DNA from 4 places in the Mesorhizobium sp. M0047 genome. Region 4 is predicted to be linked to each of the others. Evidence: predicted binding sites of a transcription regulator. Region 4 holds the regulator's gene; each other region holds the start of a gene.
The links. The regulator PhoB, encoded in region 4, activates phosphate uptake and scavenging genes when phosphate is short. The targets are predictions, from matches to a motif close to TGTCATNNANCTGTCAT.
Positions count from the first base shown of each region.

Region 1: the regulator PhoB is predicted to act here: its motif matches at 1,827-1,843, upstream of NKJ89_RS23255 (PhoX family protein).
Region 2: the regulator PhoB is predicted to act here: its motif matches at 1,085-1,101, upstream of olsB (l-ornithine N(alpha)-acyltransferase).
Region 3: the regulator PhoB is predicted to act here: its motif matches at 2,449-2,465, upstream of NKJ89_RS22885 (YdcH family protein).

Region 1 covers NZ_JAMYUW010000027.1:54,182-58,220, forward strand. Annotated here, with positions in the region: gene NKJ89_RS23255 (PhoX family protein) at 1-1,757, opposite strand, end outside; gene NKJ89_RS23260 (hypothetical protein) at 2,054-2,536, shown strand; gene NKJ89_RS23265 (hypothetical protein) at 2,854-3,321, shown strand; gene NKJ89_RS23270 (LuxR C-terminal-related transcriptional regulator) at 3,397-4,039, opposite strand, start outside.
Region 2 covers NZ_JAMYUW010000002.1:47,083-51,121, reverse strand. Annotated here, with positions in the region: gene NKJ89_RS01980 (ATP-binding protein) at 1-983, shown strand, start outside; gene olsB (l-ornithine N(alpha)-acyltransferase) at 1,165-2,040, shown strand; gene NKJ89_RS01970 (trimeric intracellular cation channel family protein) at 2,119-2,751, opposite strand; gene grpE (nucleotide exchange factor GrpE) at 2,868-3,503, opposite strand; gene NKJ89_RS01960 (hypothetical protein) at 3,741-3,941, shown strand.
Region 3 covers NZ_JAMYUW010000026.1:69,761-73,799, reverse strand. Annotated here, with positions in the region: gene NKJ89_RS22895 (transglycosylase SLT domain-containing protein) at 1-456, opposite strand, end outside; gene ispG (flavodoxin-dependent (E)-4-hydroxy-3-methylbut-2-enyl-diphosphate synthase) at 614-1,864, opposite strand; gene NKJ89_RS22885 (YdcH family protein) at 2,200-2,379, opposite strand; gene NKJ89_RS22880 (YdcH family protein) at 2,620-2,823, shown strand; gene NKJ89_RS22875 (IclR family transcriptional regulator) at 2,847-3,635, opposite strand; gene NKJ89_RS22870 (transporter substrate-binding protein) at 3,758-4,039, shown strand, end outside.
Region 4 covers NZ_JAMYUW010000019.1:59,807-63,845, reverse strand. Annotated here, with positions in the region: gene pstC (phosphate ABC transporter permease subunit PstC) at 1-124, shown strand, start outside; gene pstA (phosphate ABC transporter permease PstA) at 128-979, shown strand; gene pstB (phosphate ABC transporter ATP-binding protein PstB) at 976-1,779, shown strand; gene phoU (phosphate signaling complex protein PhoU) at 1,805-2,512, shown strand; gene phoB (phosphate regulon transcriptional regulator PhoB) at 2,532-3,221, shown strand; gene eglC (endo-1,3-1,4-beta-glycanase EglC) at 3,754-4,039, shown strand, end outside.

The DNA.
Region 1 (4,039 bases), on a different contig from region 4:
GTCGCCCGCGCCGTGCCTTCAGTGTCGACCGCCCACAGGCCATCGGTGCGGCCGGTGGTTTTCGGGCTCTGGCCGTCGGTGGCGACCCACAGGCGCCCAGCCGAATCGACCGCGCAATTGTCGGGCATGCCGAACCAGCCATTGGCCGTCGTCGCCGTCGAGAAGGTGGCGCCGACGTCGGCGACCGAGGGATCGCCGCATTTCAGCAGCACTTCCCACTTGCCCTTGATGGCGGTGAAATCGCCGTCATCTTCCGATATTTCGATGATGTGGCCGAAGGCGTTGTCGGCGCGCGGATTGGCGGCATCGACCTGGTCGGCCTTGCGCTTCGAATTGTTGGTCAGCATGACATAGACCTTGCCGTTGACGGCATTGGGCTGGATGTCCTCGGGGCGGTCCATCTTGGTGGCGCCAAGCAGGTCTGCGGCGCGGCGTGTTTCGATCAGCACGTCGGCCTGGCTGGCGAAGCCGTTCTCAGTCGTCAGCGGCGCCTTCCCGAAGACGATCGGCAGCCATTCGACCGAACCGTCTTCGGCGAACTTGGCGACATGCAGCGTACCGTCGTCGAGCAGATCCTTGTTGGCGGCATGGTCGTTGGGATTGAACGCCGCCTTGGTGACGAATTTGTACACATAGTCGAAGCGCTCGTCGTCGCCGAGATAGAAGACAACGCGACCGTCCTTGGCGACGATCGATTCGGCGCCCTCGTGCTTGAAGCGGCCCATGGCGGTGCGCTTCCTCGGCGTCGAGGTCGGATCGTTGACATCGACCTCTACGATCCAGCCGAAGCGGTTGGCCTCGTTGGGCTCCTTGGCGAGGTCGAAACGATCGTAATGGGCGGCCCATTCATAGGCGCTTTCGGGAATGCCAAGGCGTTTGTAATTGGCGGCCTCCTTGTGGCCCTCAGGCAGGTCGCCGGAGAAATAGCCGTGGATGTTCTCCTCGGCCATCACATAGGTGCCCCAGGGGGTGACGCCGCCGGCGCAGTTGTTGAATGTGCCGAAAACCTTGGTGCCGGACGGGTCTGCATTGGTCTTGACGCGATCGTGGCCGGCGACCGGACCAGACAGCGCCATTTCGGTGCTGGAGGTGATGCGACGGTTGAGCTTGCCGTCGCGCACTACCTGCCATTTGCCCGAGACCTTGCGTATCTCGACGATGGTGCCGCCGTGGGCAGCCATCTCGACATCGACCTGCTCCTTCGAGAGCGGTGCGACTTCGGCTGATTTCTTACCGTCCTTGTCGACGATCTTGACGATGCCCGGGAACATCAGATGCGGGTTGGTGTATTCGTGGTTGACCACCAGCAGGCCGTGTTCGGCCGAACCGTCGATCGGGAGATAGCCGACATAGTCGTTGTTGTAGCCGAACTGTTTCGCCTGAGCCTGCGCCGACTGTTTCGTCGGGTCGAACTCCGGCGAATCGGCAAACAGCGGATCGCCCCAGCGCAACAACACATCGGCATCGTAGCCCGGCGCGACATGGTGTTTGTCGTCGATGCCGGCCTCCAACTCGTCGAACGCGAAGGCGGAGCCTTCTGCGGCCCGGGCCTCGTCCGCACTGACCAGCGCCAGCGGACTAACGGTTGCGGCGATGGCCGAGACGGCCAGTGAACCTTTGAGGAAGCCACGGCGCGAGAACCGCGCGGCGATGATCTCGCCCATGGTGCGGTTGTCCGTAGGGTTGGTTGCGGGGCCGTCGTTTTCCTCGAGCAGGCTGGTGCGGAATCGGGCGTCGGGGGAGCGTTTTTCGGTCATTTGGGACTTGCCTCTGGCTTTGGGCGATGGCTGGAGCGTGTTGCCTGTTTAACCCCTTATAGCCGGTCGATCACATTTTCGTGACATCTCCAGTCGCTTTCAACCGGATTTCACGACCCGCCAGCCGACCCTTTTCGCAACCGAGCGACGCGAGGGACCAAAGTCCTGGTCAGGCCGAGCAAAGGTCCCTGTCGGTGCGGCATTGGTCGTGGGCCCCCTATGCCAAGGCCACTATGCCGGCAATAGTCGGCCGCTTGCCAAAGCCGGCATCGGCCTGATGTATAGGAGGGTCCGTGATGCGCGGATCGACCCCCACCCGCTTTCGTTGGCTGGCTCTGAGAGCAACATCGGCATTGGCGCTGGCTGTCGCCCCCTATCAACTCGCTTTCCACGGCTCCGCGCCCGGCCCCATTGCCGCAGCCGCACACGCCAAGGATAGCGGACATGATGGTGGCGCTGGTGGAAGCGGCGGAAGCGGCAGCGGAAACAGCGGAAATTCCGGGTCTGGTGGCGGCGACGACGGCGCCAGCAACGATCATGGCACCACCGACAATTCCGGAACCGGAAAAAGCCAAAACGATGGCGGAGCCGGCCATCACGTCAACGCGGCCACTGGCGACAAGGTTGACGTGGATCGCAACAAGATCGAGGTACAGCATCCCGATGGCACCACCGAAGAGATCGCGAACGGCCGTTTCGAGATGAAGGATGCGCTCGGCCGAACGATCGTCGAACGTGCAGCGACGGCGCGCGATTACAGTCGTCTTCAGGCTTTGTGAGGCAGGCCACCCAGGCAAGGGCCTGCTTCGCAGTCACCTCCGCCGCCCCCGGCGGAGGTGACTTGATGTTCGGCGTCTGCCGTCGTCAGGCATCACGGAAACCCAGTATCCCGCTCGACGATGGCGATCGCGGCGCCGTTCATACAAAGCTAATATAGCATGCGATTAGGACTTTAGTCCAATCTTGCGCTTGCAAAGGTCCTGGGTGACAACGGCAACGGTCGGAGGTCGCTTCCGGGCACCGCGTCTTTCGGCGATGTTGGTTGCAACTGCAACGTTGAAGGTGGGCGCGCCGGGCTCAATCGACGGAGATCAGGATGCACAGATCGCTCACAACGCCTCGTTGCCGGCTTGCACTTAGATCCGCGGCTGCGCTGGCGTTGACCATCGCTCCCTATCAAATTGCCTTCCACGGCTCCGTTCCCGCGATTTACGCCGCCAGCGCACAGGCCGGCAAGGGCGGTGGCGGCAACGGCGGCGGTGGTGGAAACGGCGGTGGCGGAAATGGCGGCGGCGGCAATAGCGGTAGCAGCGGGAATGGCAACAGTGGCAATGCCGGCAAGTCGGGTGCCAACAAGGGTAAGAACGGCAACAGCGCGAGCCATGTCAATGCAACGACCGGCGACGAGGTCGACGTGACAGGCAACAAGATCACAATCCGGCATCCCGACGGCATAACGGAAAAGCTCGAGAACGGTCGTTTCAGGATGGAGGATGCGCTCGGTCGCACGATCATCGACCGCCGGGCCACACCGGCCGACGTCGGCCGTCTCAAGGCCTTGTGAAGCCGACCAACAGGCAACGGCCGGCTTCACACGTCACCTCCGTCGCCCCCGGCGGAGGTGACCTCGTTTGGGGGTTTAAGACTGGTTGCGGTCGCGCAGCTCACGCATCATCAAAGCCGCTTCGGTGCGGTTCCGCACATTGAGTTTCGACAGCACCCCGGTCATGTGATGCTTGACGGTCTTCTCCTGCAGCTCCAGCCGCAACGCGACTTCCTTGTTGCTTAGCCCCTCCGCCACCAGCCGCAGAATTTCCGTCTGCCGTTCCGTGAGTTGCCGCAGCCGGTCCGCATTGCCGTTGGTCGGATGCTGGGACTGGAGATCCGAAAGCAGGCGAGCCGAAAGCGTCGGCGAAAGATAGCTTTCGCCGGCCGCCACGCTGCGCAGGATATCGGCAAGCGCGCGCGATCCGATGCCTTTGAGCACATAGCCGCACACCCCTGCATTCAGGGCCATGGTCACATCGGCATTGGCCTCCGAAACGGTCAGCATGACTATCTTCTGGGCGGGATGGCCGGCGAGGATCCCTGCAACCGCGGCCAGGCCGCCGCCCGGCATCGAAATATCGAGCAGCAATATGTCCGGCCGAACGGTCGAGACGATGCGTTCGGCATCCTGCGCCGTGGCACCCTCGCCAACCATATCGAAGCCTCCGATCTCCGATAGGCTGCGAGTCACACCTTCGCGGAAGAGGGGATGATCGTCGACAATGGCGATGCGA
Region 2 (4,039 bases), on a different contig from region 4:
CGCGTGCGCATGGCGGGGCCGGTCTTGGCCTTGCCATCTCCAAACGCCTGGTGGCCGCCATGGGCGGCACGATCTCGGTGTCCAGCCGGATCGGCCAGGGATCCGAGTTCGTCTTCGAGATCCCGGCGATAGCAGCCACCGAGGCACAGCAGGGCCGCCAAAACGCGCTTTCGGGCAGGCGCGCGGTGATCCTTTCGAAAAACGCTGTCGAGGCCGATGCCATCGCCCGCACCATCCGCGCCAATGGCGGCGCGGTCGACCTCGCCACCACCGCCGCGCAAGCCGCACCCTTCGCCGCCGGCTGCGATGCGCTTCTGGTCGATGCGGCCATGGAAGAAAGCGACGGAAGGCTGCTCAAGCGCCTGCGCCTGAGCGGTTTTTCCCACTGCGAGGCCATCACGCTGATCGCGCCGACCGACCGCGGTATGCTCGGCGAGTTCCGCGCCAGCGGCTACGCAACTTTCCTGGCCAGGCCGGTGCGCGGCGGAACGCTTCTGCGCGTGCTGTTGAGCAGCCATGCCCCAAGCGTCATCCAGCCGCAGCTGGAAAGGCGTGGCGGGCCGACACTTCGCACCGTCAGCAACCGACAGCGGGGCCTGTCGGTGCTGATCGCCGAGGACAATGACATCAACGCCATGCTGGCCCGCGCCACGCTGTTGAAGGCCGGGCATCGCGTCAAAGTGGTCGGCAACGGCAAGGCCGCCGTCGAGGCTGTCACGGGCGCCGGGCACAACCACCGCTTCGACGTGGTTCTGATGGACCTGCACATGCCGGTCATGGACGGATTGGACGCGATTGCCGCCATCCGCCGCCATGAGGAAGAAACCGCAATGTCGCCGGTGCCGATCATGGTACTGTCGGCCGACAGCCAGGAAAAGACCCGCCATGCGGTATTGGCTCATGGCGCCAGCGGCTTTGTCACCAAGCCGCTCGACCCTGAGGCGCTGGTCAATGCCGTCGAGGGACAGGTCGTCGCGGCCTGAGTTTTTCACCGTCCAATCCGCGCCACGCGATCACGTAACGTAGCCGGTTGATCGTATTCGCCAGCCGACGAAGTATTGCCCGCAAGGCCGCATCACGGTACTGTCACAATCCTGTTGCACCTACACCGTATCCCCGTGCCAAGAGGGATGGCTCGAAGGAGAATCACTCGTGCATACAGTTATGCCGGAATGTGACACTCGGCCGAACGCCAGCAGCGCGCTGCTTGCCGGACGTAACGCCGATTGCGTCATGAAGGGCGCAGCACTGGGCCGTATAGGTAATCTTGAAGTGCGACTCGCTCGCAACGAAGCCGAGATCGCGGCCGCGCAGGAAGTGCGCTACCGGGTGTTCTACGACGAACTTGGCGCCAGAAAAGACCTGTTCCAGACCCATGACCGCCGTGATGCCGACCGGTTCGACCCGCTCTGCGACCATCTGCTGGTTTTGGACACCACGCTTTCCGGCCCCGAACATCGCCGCATCGTCGGCACCTATCGGCTGCTGCGGCAAGAAATCGCGGCCACCGCCGGAGGGTTCTATTCGGAAGGTGAATTCGAGCTGACCAAGCTCATCGCCCGTCACCCCGGCCAGCGTTTTCTCGAACTCGGCCGCTCCTGCGTTTTGCCGGAATACCGCTCAAAGCGCACTATCGAGGCATTGTGGCAAGGCATCTGGGCTTACATCAACCACTACGAAATCGGTGTGATGACCGGTTGTGCTTCCTTCCACGGCACGGTGCCGGCGGCGCATGCCGAGGCACTCACCTACCTCGCCCACCATTGCCGAACGAATTCGGCCTGGGATGTGCGCGCGGTGTCCGGGCGCTACTGCTCGATGGACCTGATGCCGATCGAGGCGGTCAACACCAAGGCTGCGATCGCGGCGATGCCGCCCTTGGTCAAGGGCTACCTGCGCGTTGGCGCCCGCATCGGCGATGGCTGCGTCATCGACCGCGAATTCTCGACGGTCGACGTCTTCGTCGTGATGCCGGTCAAGGAAATCGGCGCCCGCTACGTCAACTATTATGGCGGGGAAGCCCAGCGCTTCGCGGCGTGATAGCGAATAGCGAGAATTACGCCGCAATCCTGCGGGCTGCCATCCCTATTCGCTACTCCCTATTCGCTATTCGCTCCTTCACGGAATATCTTCCGGGCGCCGACCGGGTCGGCTCTTGTAGGACGGAAACGACCAGCCGAATTTGAGCGCGCCGCCACGCACAAGGAACGCCGCGGCAAAACCGGCGAGGTCCGAAGTGAGCGGCGGCAGCCCGGCAAGATCGCCAAGTGTATAGAGGCCGGCACCGGCAAGGGCTGCTGTGACGTAGATTTCGGGCCTGAGCAGCACCGATGGCTCGCCAGCCAGGAGATCGCGCAGAATGCCGCCGGAGGTGGCTGTGAGCACGCCGGTGATGACGGAGACGACCGGCGAACCGGTAATCGCCAGTCCCTTGGCGGCGCCCATCACCGAAAAGGCGGCGAGCCCGATGGCGTCGAGCCAGAGCAGCCATTTCCAGCGCGATTCGACGCGATGCGCGCCGAAGAAGACCAGCGCGGCAACCACGGCGCAGATCATCACATAGCTGGAGTTGGCGACCCAGAAAACCGGCAGGTTGAGGATGACGTCGCGAAGCGTGCCGCCGCCTATCCCGGTGACGCTGGCCAGGAACAGGAAACCGATGATGTCGAGTTGTTTGCGCGAAGCCGCAAGTGCCCCGGTCGCGGCGAAGACGGCGACACCGGCATAGTCGAGAAGCGCGATGGGGTTCATGAAGCGAACAATGAAAGAGTGAGTAGCGAATAGCGAGTAGCGAATAGCACGAAGCCGCGCAGCAACTCTTGCGTATTTCCTATTCGCTACTCGCTACTCCCTATTCGCTTGTCCGTTCAGGCGTCTTTCTCAGCCTGCTCGTTCACCGGTCCCGGCTCGACCGGCGCTTCAGCGGCGGCAAACTTCGGACCGCCCTTGGCGACGCCGACCATGGCCGGGCGCAGAACCCGCTCGCCGATCGAATAGCCCGGCTGCACGACCTGGACCACGGTGTTGGCCGGAACATCCGGATTGGGCACTTCAAACATCGCCTGATGGAAATTGGGATCGAACTTCTCGCCTTCAGGGGCGAGCTTCTTGACCCCGTGCCGTTCCAGCGCCGACAGCATGGCGCGCTCGGTCAAGTCGACGCCTTCGATCAACGCCTTGAAGCCGGCGTCACCCGAGGCCTTGGCCTCGGCCGGAATCGCGTCCAGCGCACGGCGCAGATTGTCAGAGACCGACAGCATGTCGCGGGCGAAATTCGCAACCGCATAGGTGCGCGCATCGTGCACGTCGCGCGCCGTGCGTCGACGCAGGTTTTCCATTTCGGCCGCCACGCGCAGTGCGCGGTCCTTCAATTCTTCATTTTCCTTCAGCAGCCGCACAAGGGCTTCATAGTCGCCGTCGATGCTGCCTTCCGTGCGCTCGGCATTGGCCTCGGTCGCCTCGACTTCATCGGGCGCGCGTTCGTCTTTTGCCTGGTCGCTCATCGCCATTTCCCGTCAATCTCGAATGATATGGATTTTGAGCCCGATATCGAGGTTTGGCGGCCAAAAATCAAGGGGTAAGCGATTGTGGACGTCGTCGGCCAAGCCCGCACAACGACCCATGACATTTCGATCTTAATTCAAATTTTACCCTAAGAGCTGGCATTGCTTGCCACAAATGCGTGATGCTGGAACCATTCTCTTGCTGGAGGAGTTTCGAAGCCGACATAGGATTTTGAGATGACGACCCGCAAAAAGGCCGAAAAGACGGAACGGCTCGCCGCCGAGGTCAGACGCCAGTTTGGCGCCGAGGCGGTCAACCGCTTTATGCGCACCTTGCCCGCCTTCCGCACCGAGGGCGATATCCCTGACCGATTCAGAAAACTGCTCGACCGCCTCGATGGAGCGGAGAAAAGTGACGTCGGCCGGCGCCGGCGGTAACGCGACCGCCAATCTTAGCAGCAAACCTCGGGGTCCCCGAATGATCTTGAGAGCCCGCCACTCGGAGGGAGAACCATCAAGCGGGTGAGCTGCGGTTG
Region 3 (4,039 bases), on a different contig from region 4:
GTCGAAGACATAGCTCTCGGTCTCCATCGGCAGGAAGCCGCCGGAGCTGAGCCAGCGCGACACCCGGCTTTCGCCGGCATTGTAGGCGGCGGCCGCCAGGCCAAGATTGCCGTAGCCGCTTTTCATTTCAGCAAGATATTTCGCCGAGGCCGGGATCGCCTGGTTGATGTCGAAGGAATTGGCCAGCCCGCGCATCTTGGCGGTGCCGGGCATGAACTGGGCGATGCCTTCGGCGCCGACTGGGCTGACGGCGTTGGGATCGAAACGGCTTTCCTTCCAGATCAGCCGGGCGAAGAAATCCCTGGGCAGACCATTCTGGTCGGCATGCGCCTGGATCAGGTTGCAGACCTTGCCTATCAGCCGTTGCTTGGCGGATTGCGGCGGATCCGCCTGAACCAGCGTCGCCCAACCCAAGGCGCAAAGCAGAACCAGCGCAGCCCCAAGGAAACGCTGCATCGAGCGCTGAACCCGTGCCGAAACTCGCTCCGGCGAGCCAGGTGACGGTGGCTTCGGGGTCGCCCCGGCGACGCGCGCAGCGGACATTTGGTCCGTGAGCACCGGAAGCGCAGAAGACGCCTTCAGGTGGCCGCCGGAGTAGAGTTTCGGCATGGGCTCACTCGGCCGCGGCCGTGCCGCGGCCGAACCGTTGCTCGATATAGTCGGCGACCATTTTCTCGAAATCCGCAGCGATCGAGGGCCCGCGCAACGTCGCCGCCTTCTTGCCGTCGATGAAGACAGGCGCTGTCGGCGTCTCGCCGGTGCCGGGCAGCGAAATGCCAATGTCGGCATGCTTGGATTCGCCCGGGCCGTTGACGATACAACCCATCACCGCGACCTTGAGGTTCTCGACGCCAGGATATTTTTCGCGCCACACCGGCATGTTTTTCCGCAGATCCGCCTGTATGTTCTGGGCGAGTTCCTGGAACACGGTCGAGGTCGTGCGGCCGCAGCCGGGGCAAGCGGCGACGATCGGCACGAACTGCCTAAACCCCATGGTCTGCAGCAATTCCTGCGACACTTGCACCTCGCGTGTGCGGTCGCCGTTCGGCTCCGGCGTCAGCGAGATGCGGATGGTATCCCCGATGCCTTGCTGGAGCAGGATGCCCATGGCAGCCGACGAAGCCACGATGCCTTTCGAGCCCATGCCTGCCTCGGTGAGGCCGAGATGCAGCGCATGGTTGGAGCGGGTGGCGAGCTCGGTATAGACGGCAATCAGGTCCTGCACGCCGCTGACCTTGGCCGACAGGATGATTTTCTCGCGGCCAAGGCCGATCTCTTCCGCCAACTCGGCCGACAGGATCGCCGATTGCACGATCGCCTCGCGAGTCACTTCCTGCGCCGTCAGCGGAAACCCCTTGTCCTGGTTCTCATCCATCAGCCGGGTCAGCAGTTCCTGATCGAGCGACCCCCAGTTGACGCCGATGCGCACCGGCTTGTCGTGTCTGATCGCCATCTCGACGATCGCCCCGAATTGCCGGTCCTTCTTGTCCTTGAATCCGACATTGCCCGGGTTGATGCGATATTTGGCCAGCGCTTCGGCGCAGGCCGGATGGTCTGCCAAAAGCTTGTGGCCGATATAGTGGAAATCGCCGACCAGCGGCACGTCGATGCCAAGCCGCTGAAGCCGCTCATGAATGCGCGGCACTGCGGCGGCGCTCTCGTCGCGATCGACGGTGATGCGCACGATCTCGGAGCCCGCCCGGTGAAGTGCTGCAACTTGCGCAACTGTCCGGTCGATATCGGCCGTATCGGTGTTGGTCATCGACTGCACGACAATGGGCGCTCCGCCGCCGACGACCACGCCGCCGACATCGACGCCGACCGAGGTGCGGCGAGGGAAAGGAGAGGAAAAATATCCGGTCATGCCGGCCAGCCTTTTGTCTCTGGAGCGCCTTACGTCCCCTTGGACGCACAGAGGCGCCCCGGGGCGATGCGCTAAAGTCCGGGCATGAGGTGGATGAGCAAAGATGGCTTGTCAATGGCGACAGGTCGCCACTGGCCGGAATCGACCCGCCGCCAAGGACCAGAAACAATCGATGATCTGGCGAAATCCGGCGACGGCCGAAGCGGAAATTAAGCCGGGTGGAAATCCGGCTCAGGCTGATGGCCCAGTGCCGGAAATCAAAACCTCCCAGGCCGGCGGAAGGCACCCGCCGGGGAAAGAAGCCGCGGACGGTGAGCGGCTATGTCAGGAGGGCATCAATGCGTGGTCGGTTTCCCTCTGAGTTTTTCAATCTCGTCCTTGAGTGCCAACTTGCGTCGCTTGAGATTCACGATTTCGAGGTCATCGACCGATGGATGGTTCATCGCGTCATCGATTTCACGTTCGATGTCGCCGTGTTTCCGCTGCAACTCATCAAGATGGGATGCAAGAGACATGATTGGTTCTCCCTTTCATGGTTTCCTCGATTGCAGCCGTCATGGCGCGTCCACCGCAGGTTCGCTTCTGTGACGGCATGATGACAGTGTGTCACCTTCCGGCAGCGATGTCGAATGATCCGTGGTAGCATTCCACGACAATGTGAAATGTGATATGGGCTGCGCGCCGGTTGCAAAATCCCGCCGGCCCCGCCCAATCAGGCCCATTTTTGGGCGCCGCAGACGTGCAGACGGTAGATAATGTCCGATCAGGAACAGGCTGATATCCGGCTCGAATATTCCCGGCTGAAGCAGGAGCATGCCGATTTCGATGCGGCCATCAACGCGATGATCGCCATGGCCTGCGATCCACTGCAGATCCAGCGCATGAAGAAGAAGAAGCTGTTCCTCAAGGACCGGCTGATGGCGCTGGAAGACAAGATCATTCCCGACATCATTGCCTGAAGGGCGCGTACGCTTTCGAGCGCCTATGCGGCGGTCGAAAGTCTCGCAGCACGATCACGCAGCAGGCCGATGAGCTCGCCGGTCCGCTCCTCGGACGTATCGATGGGGACCACCAGGCACATCGTCGCCTCGACCTTGCCCGGCGCCAAAAAGACCGGCGCGGCAAGGCATTTCGTATAGGCATCGACCAGGCCCGAGGTGACGCAATAGCCGGCGACTCGCGCCTTTGCGATGTCGGTGACAAAATCGTCAAGCCGCAGTTTGCGACCGTCGGGCAGCACGAGATCGTCGTCCGACACCATGGCTTCGATTTCAGCCCTGTCCAACCCCGCCAGAAGCAGTCGCCCCGAGGCCGTCCAGGGCAGCGGTATCTGCAGGCCGGTGGCAGAGCTGATGCGAAAAGGCCTGGTGCCTGGGCTCGCGTGGACGATCGTGTAGCGACCGCTCTGCAGCATGCACAGTTCGGACGTCTCGCCGGTCTCGCGCGATAGATTGTCGACCTCCTGACGCCCTCGTCTGAGGAGGTCGTTGCCCCGCACATAGTCCATTCCATAGAGATAGAGCTTCTTGCCGAAATAGACGCGATTGCCGTCGCTTTCCAATTCCAGCAGGCCCGCATCGACCAGCGACCGCACCAGCGTATAGGTCGTCGAACGGGGTGCATTCACCCCTTTGGCAAGGTCGCCAATGCCGATCGCCCGCTGGGTCGTGTGAAGAAACTCCAGAATCTCGAGCACCCGGTTGAGTCCCTTTTCACGGGAGCCCGAGATTTTCTCGTCGGCTGAAATCGCGGAGGTATTGCCATCTTGCATTGTCGATTCCCGGTGTTAATATCTGTCTTGTACAGGATACACTCGTCTCTTGTAAGAGACAAAATCACCGGACGTGTGTCTTGCCTGTGCACAAGGGGAACACAACACGAAAGGAGGTCGCCGTGAACGACACATCCGGAAGACGTGATTTTCTGAAACTTGGAATGGCAGGGCTGGCCACGGCTGGCGTGCTGGCAACCGTCGATGCCCAGAAAGCCGCTGCCCAGGCAGCGTCCGACAGCCTGCTGCGCACCGTGCTCGATCGCGGCAAGCTGATCGTCGGTACCGGCAGCACCAACGCACCCTGGCACTTCGAGAACGATGCCGGCGAATTGGTCGGCATGGACATCACCATGGGGCGCATTCTCGCCAAGGGCCTTTTCGACGATCCGACCAAGGTCGAA
Region 4 (4,039 bases):
CGTCGGCGACCTCTACACCTCTTCGCTGGTGGCGCTCGGCCTGATCCTGTTCGTCATCACCTTCCTGATCCTTGCCATCGCCCGCTACATGCTGATGCGCATCGACGCCCGCACCGGAGCCTGACCGATGTCGACAGCCACATCGCTTCACCAGAGCCGCAAGAGGAAGAATGCCGTGATGATGACGCTGTGTGTCACCGCGGCGGGCATCGGACTTGCCTGGCTGGCGCTCATCCTCGGCGCGCTGGTCTACAAGGGCGCGGCCGGCCTGTCCCTTGACGTCTTCACGCAGATGACGCCGCCTCCCGGCGACGCCGGCGGCCTGCTCAACGCCATCTATGGCAGCGTGGTCATGACGATCATCGCCGTCATCGTCGGCACGCCGATCGGAGTGCTGGCCGGCACCTACATGGCCGAATACGGTCGCTTTTCCAGGCTGACCACCGTGGTGCGCTTCATCAACGACATCCTGCTGTCGGCGCCGTCGATCATCATCGGCCTGTTCGTCTACGAACTTATGGTGCGGCCGATGGGGCATTTCTCGGCAATCGCCGGTGCTGTCGCGCTCGCCATCCTCGTCATTCCGGTGGTGGTACGCACCACCGAAGACATGCTCAATTTGGTGCCGAACGCCTTGCGCGAAGCCGGCACCGCGATCGGCGCACCGCGCTGGGTGGTCATCAAGTCGGTCGCCTACCGCGCCGCGCTATCGGGCATTGTCACCGGCATATTGCTGTCGATCGCCCGTATCTCCGGCGAGACGGCACCACTGCTCTTCACGGCGCTCAACAACCAGTTCTGGTCGAGCAATCTCAACGCGCCGATGGCCAGCCTGCCTGTCACCATCTTCCAGTTCGCTCTCAGCCCCTACGAGGAATGGCAGCAACTGGCATGGACTGGCGCACTCATCATCACATTGACGGTTCTTGCGCTCAGCATCGTTGCGCGCAGCCTGACCGGACGCAGAGAGGACAAATGAGCCAGATGTTGTCTCCAGACATGACGATCGCCGCCGAGGCCACCGCCAAGGCCAAGATCGAGGTCAAGAACCTCAACTTCTACTACGGCCAGTCGAAGGCGCTGAAGGACATTACGCTGTCCTTGCCGGAGCGCAGCGTCACCGCCTTCATCGGGCCTTCGGGCTGCGGGAAGTCGACGCTGCTGCGCGTCTTCAACCGCATCTACGAGCTCTATCCCAAGCAGACGGCCGAAGGTCAGGTGCTGCTCGACGGCCAGAACGTTCTCGACCGCTCGCAGGACCTCAACCTGCTGCGCACCAAGATCGGCATGGTGTTCCAGAAGCCGACGCCATTTCCGATGTCGATCTATGAAAACATCGCGTTCGGCATCAGGCTCTACGAGAAGCTGAGCAAGTCGGAGATGGACGGCCGCGTCGAGCAGGCGCTGAAGCGCGCGGCACTCTGGACCGAGGTCAAGGACAAGCTTGACGCCAGCGGCCTCAGCCTCTCCGGCGGTCAGCAGCAGCGGCTCTGCATCGCCCGCACCGTAGCGGTGAAGCCGGAAGTCATCCTGCTCGACGAGCCCGCTTCGGCGCTCGACCCGCTGTCGACCGCCAAGATCGAGGAGCTCATCGACGAGTTGCAAGCCGATTACACGATCGTCATCGTCACCCACAACATGCAGCAGGCGGCGCGCGTATCGAAGCAGACGGCCTTCATGTATCTGGGCGAGCTGGTCGAGTTCGACCGCACGGAGAGGATATTCACGTCGCCCCGCGAGAAGCGCACGCAGGACTACATCACCGGCCGCTTCGGCTGAGCTCAGGCATACGAGGAACAGGATCATGAGCGAACATACAGTCGCTTCTTTCGACGAGGATCTCGGTCAGATCAGCAAGCTCATCAGCGACATGGGCGATCTCGCCAGCTCGATGGTCGGCGGTGCGACCAAGGCGCTCTTGAATTCCGACAACGCCTTGGCACAGCGCGTCGTCTCCGATGATGCGATCATGGACGCGCGCCAGCGCGAGCTCGACGACCGCGCCATCACGCTGATCGCCAAGCGGCAGCCGATGGCCGATGATCTGCGCCATGTCGTCGGTTCTATCCGCATGGCCGGCGATCTCGAACGCATCGGCGACCTTGCCAAGAACATCGCCAAGCGTGTCGGCACTGTCGGCCTCAGCGTCACGCCGCGCGACCTTTCGCACTCGATCGATGGAATGGCACAACTGGTGCTGATCCAGGTGCAGGGCGTCATCGAGGAATATGCGGCGCGTGACGCCGCCGCGCTGGCGAAACTGCGTGCCGACGACGAACGCATCGACGTCAAATACACCTCCGTGTTCCGCGAGCTTCTCACCTATATGATGGAAGACCCGCGCAACATCACCGCGTGCACGCATCTTTTGTTCTGCGCCAAGAACCTCGAGCGCATCGGCGACCATGTCACCAACATCGCGGAAAATGCCTATTATGTTTTGACCGGCACGCAGCTGCCGGCCAATCGTCCGAAACAGGACGAGACGACAATGTCCGCGCCCGCGGCATGACGACAGAGGTAACCAGCCGATGATCGCGCCACGCATCATGGTGGTGGAGGACGAGGAGCCGCTAGGCGTGCTGCTCCGTTACAATCTGGAGTCCGAGGGCTATCAGGTCGAGGTCGTGACGCGCGGCGACGAGGCCGAGATCCGGCTGCAGGAGAACGTGCCTGACCTTCTGGTGCTCGACTGGATGGTGCCGGCGGTTTCCGGCATCGAACTCTGCCGGCGCCTGCGAATGCGTCCCGAGACCGAGCGGCTGCCGATCATCATGCTGACCGCGCGCGGCGAGGAGAGCGATCGCGTGCGGGGCCTCTCGACCGGCGCCGACGATTATCTGGTCAAGCCGTTTTCGACACCGGAGTTCATGGCCAGGGTCAAGGCGCTGCTGCGCCGTGCCAAGCCGGAACTGCTGTCCAGCGTGCTGAAGGTCGGCGACATCGTGCTCGATCGAGAATCGCACCGGGTCTATCGCAAGAAGAGCGAGATCCGGCTCGGGCCGACCGAATTCCGCCTGCTCGAATTCATGATGCGCCATCCCGGCCGCGTGTTCTCGCGCAGCCAGCTGCTCGACAACGTCTGGGGCGAAACGATCTACATCGACGAACGCACGGTAGACGTGCATGTCGGGCGGCTGCGCAAGGCCGTCAACAACGGCCGCATGCCCGACGTGATCCGCACCATTCGGGGTGCAGGGTACGCTATCAGGGAAGATTAGCCGATAGATCGGAACCAAGGTTCAAATTCGATCAGCAGGTGGTCGCCAATGGCCACGCGATGGCAGACATTCAAGCAGGCAGGATCGAAGTCTAAACTGCCCTTCGCGGTCGTGGGCTCGGCGCGTACCTTGACTGGCTGGCGATTGCCCTCCGATCTCCCAATTCGCTTTTCTGCCAGGCTGGCCGCAGGCACGGCCCGTGACACTTTAGTTGGTCACATTGCTATCTTGCCCGCAGACCTCCGATCAAAGTCGCGCGCCTCAAGAAACAATTCGAACTAATATGGCTATGTGCCCACTAGAGGACGTGGTTTCGCATAAATGCGCAATTTTATTAAAAATTGCATCCGACTAAGAGCGAGTTTCCCTCTTCTTTATTGATTGTATGTGCTCCGAATAGCCAATACGATCTTGGATCGGATGACGATTCCGCGGGAACGATCTCGTTCGTTGCAACGTTGCTTTGAAAGCGGTCGCCGGACCCTGCGCCGAATGACTTGACCAGGTCGGACACTAAGAGGAAGGATTTCTGATGAGCACGGTCTTAAACGCCAAAGGTATTCCTCTTCCCTACACCGGCGCGTCCAGTCATTGGTTCTCGGCAACCGGAGCCGGGGCCGAACTGCACGGCACCTCAGGCAACGACTCCTTCTGGGGAGACACCGGCGTCAATGTCACGATGTACGGTGGCGCCGGCGATGACTACTATCACCTCTATTCCACCAACAATAAGGCGGTCGAAGATCCCGGGGCCGGGATCGACACGATCGACACCTGGATGAGCTACAAGCTCCCCGACAATTTCGAGAACCTGGTCG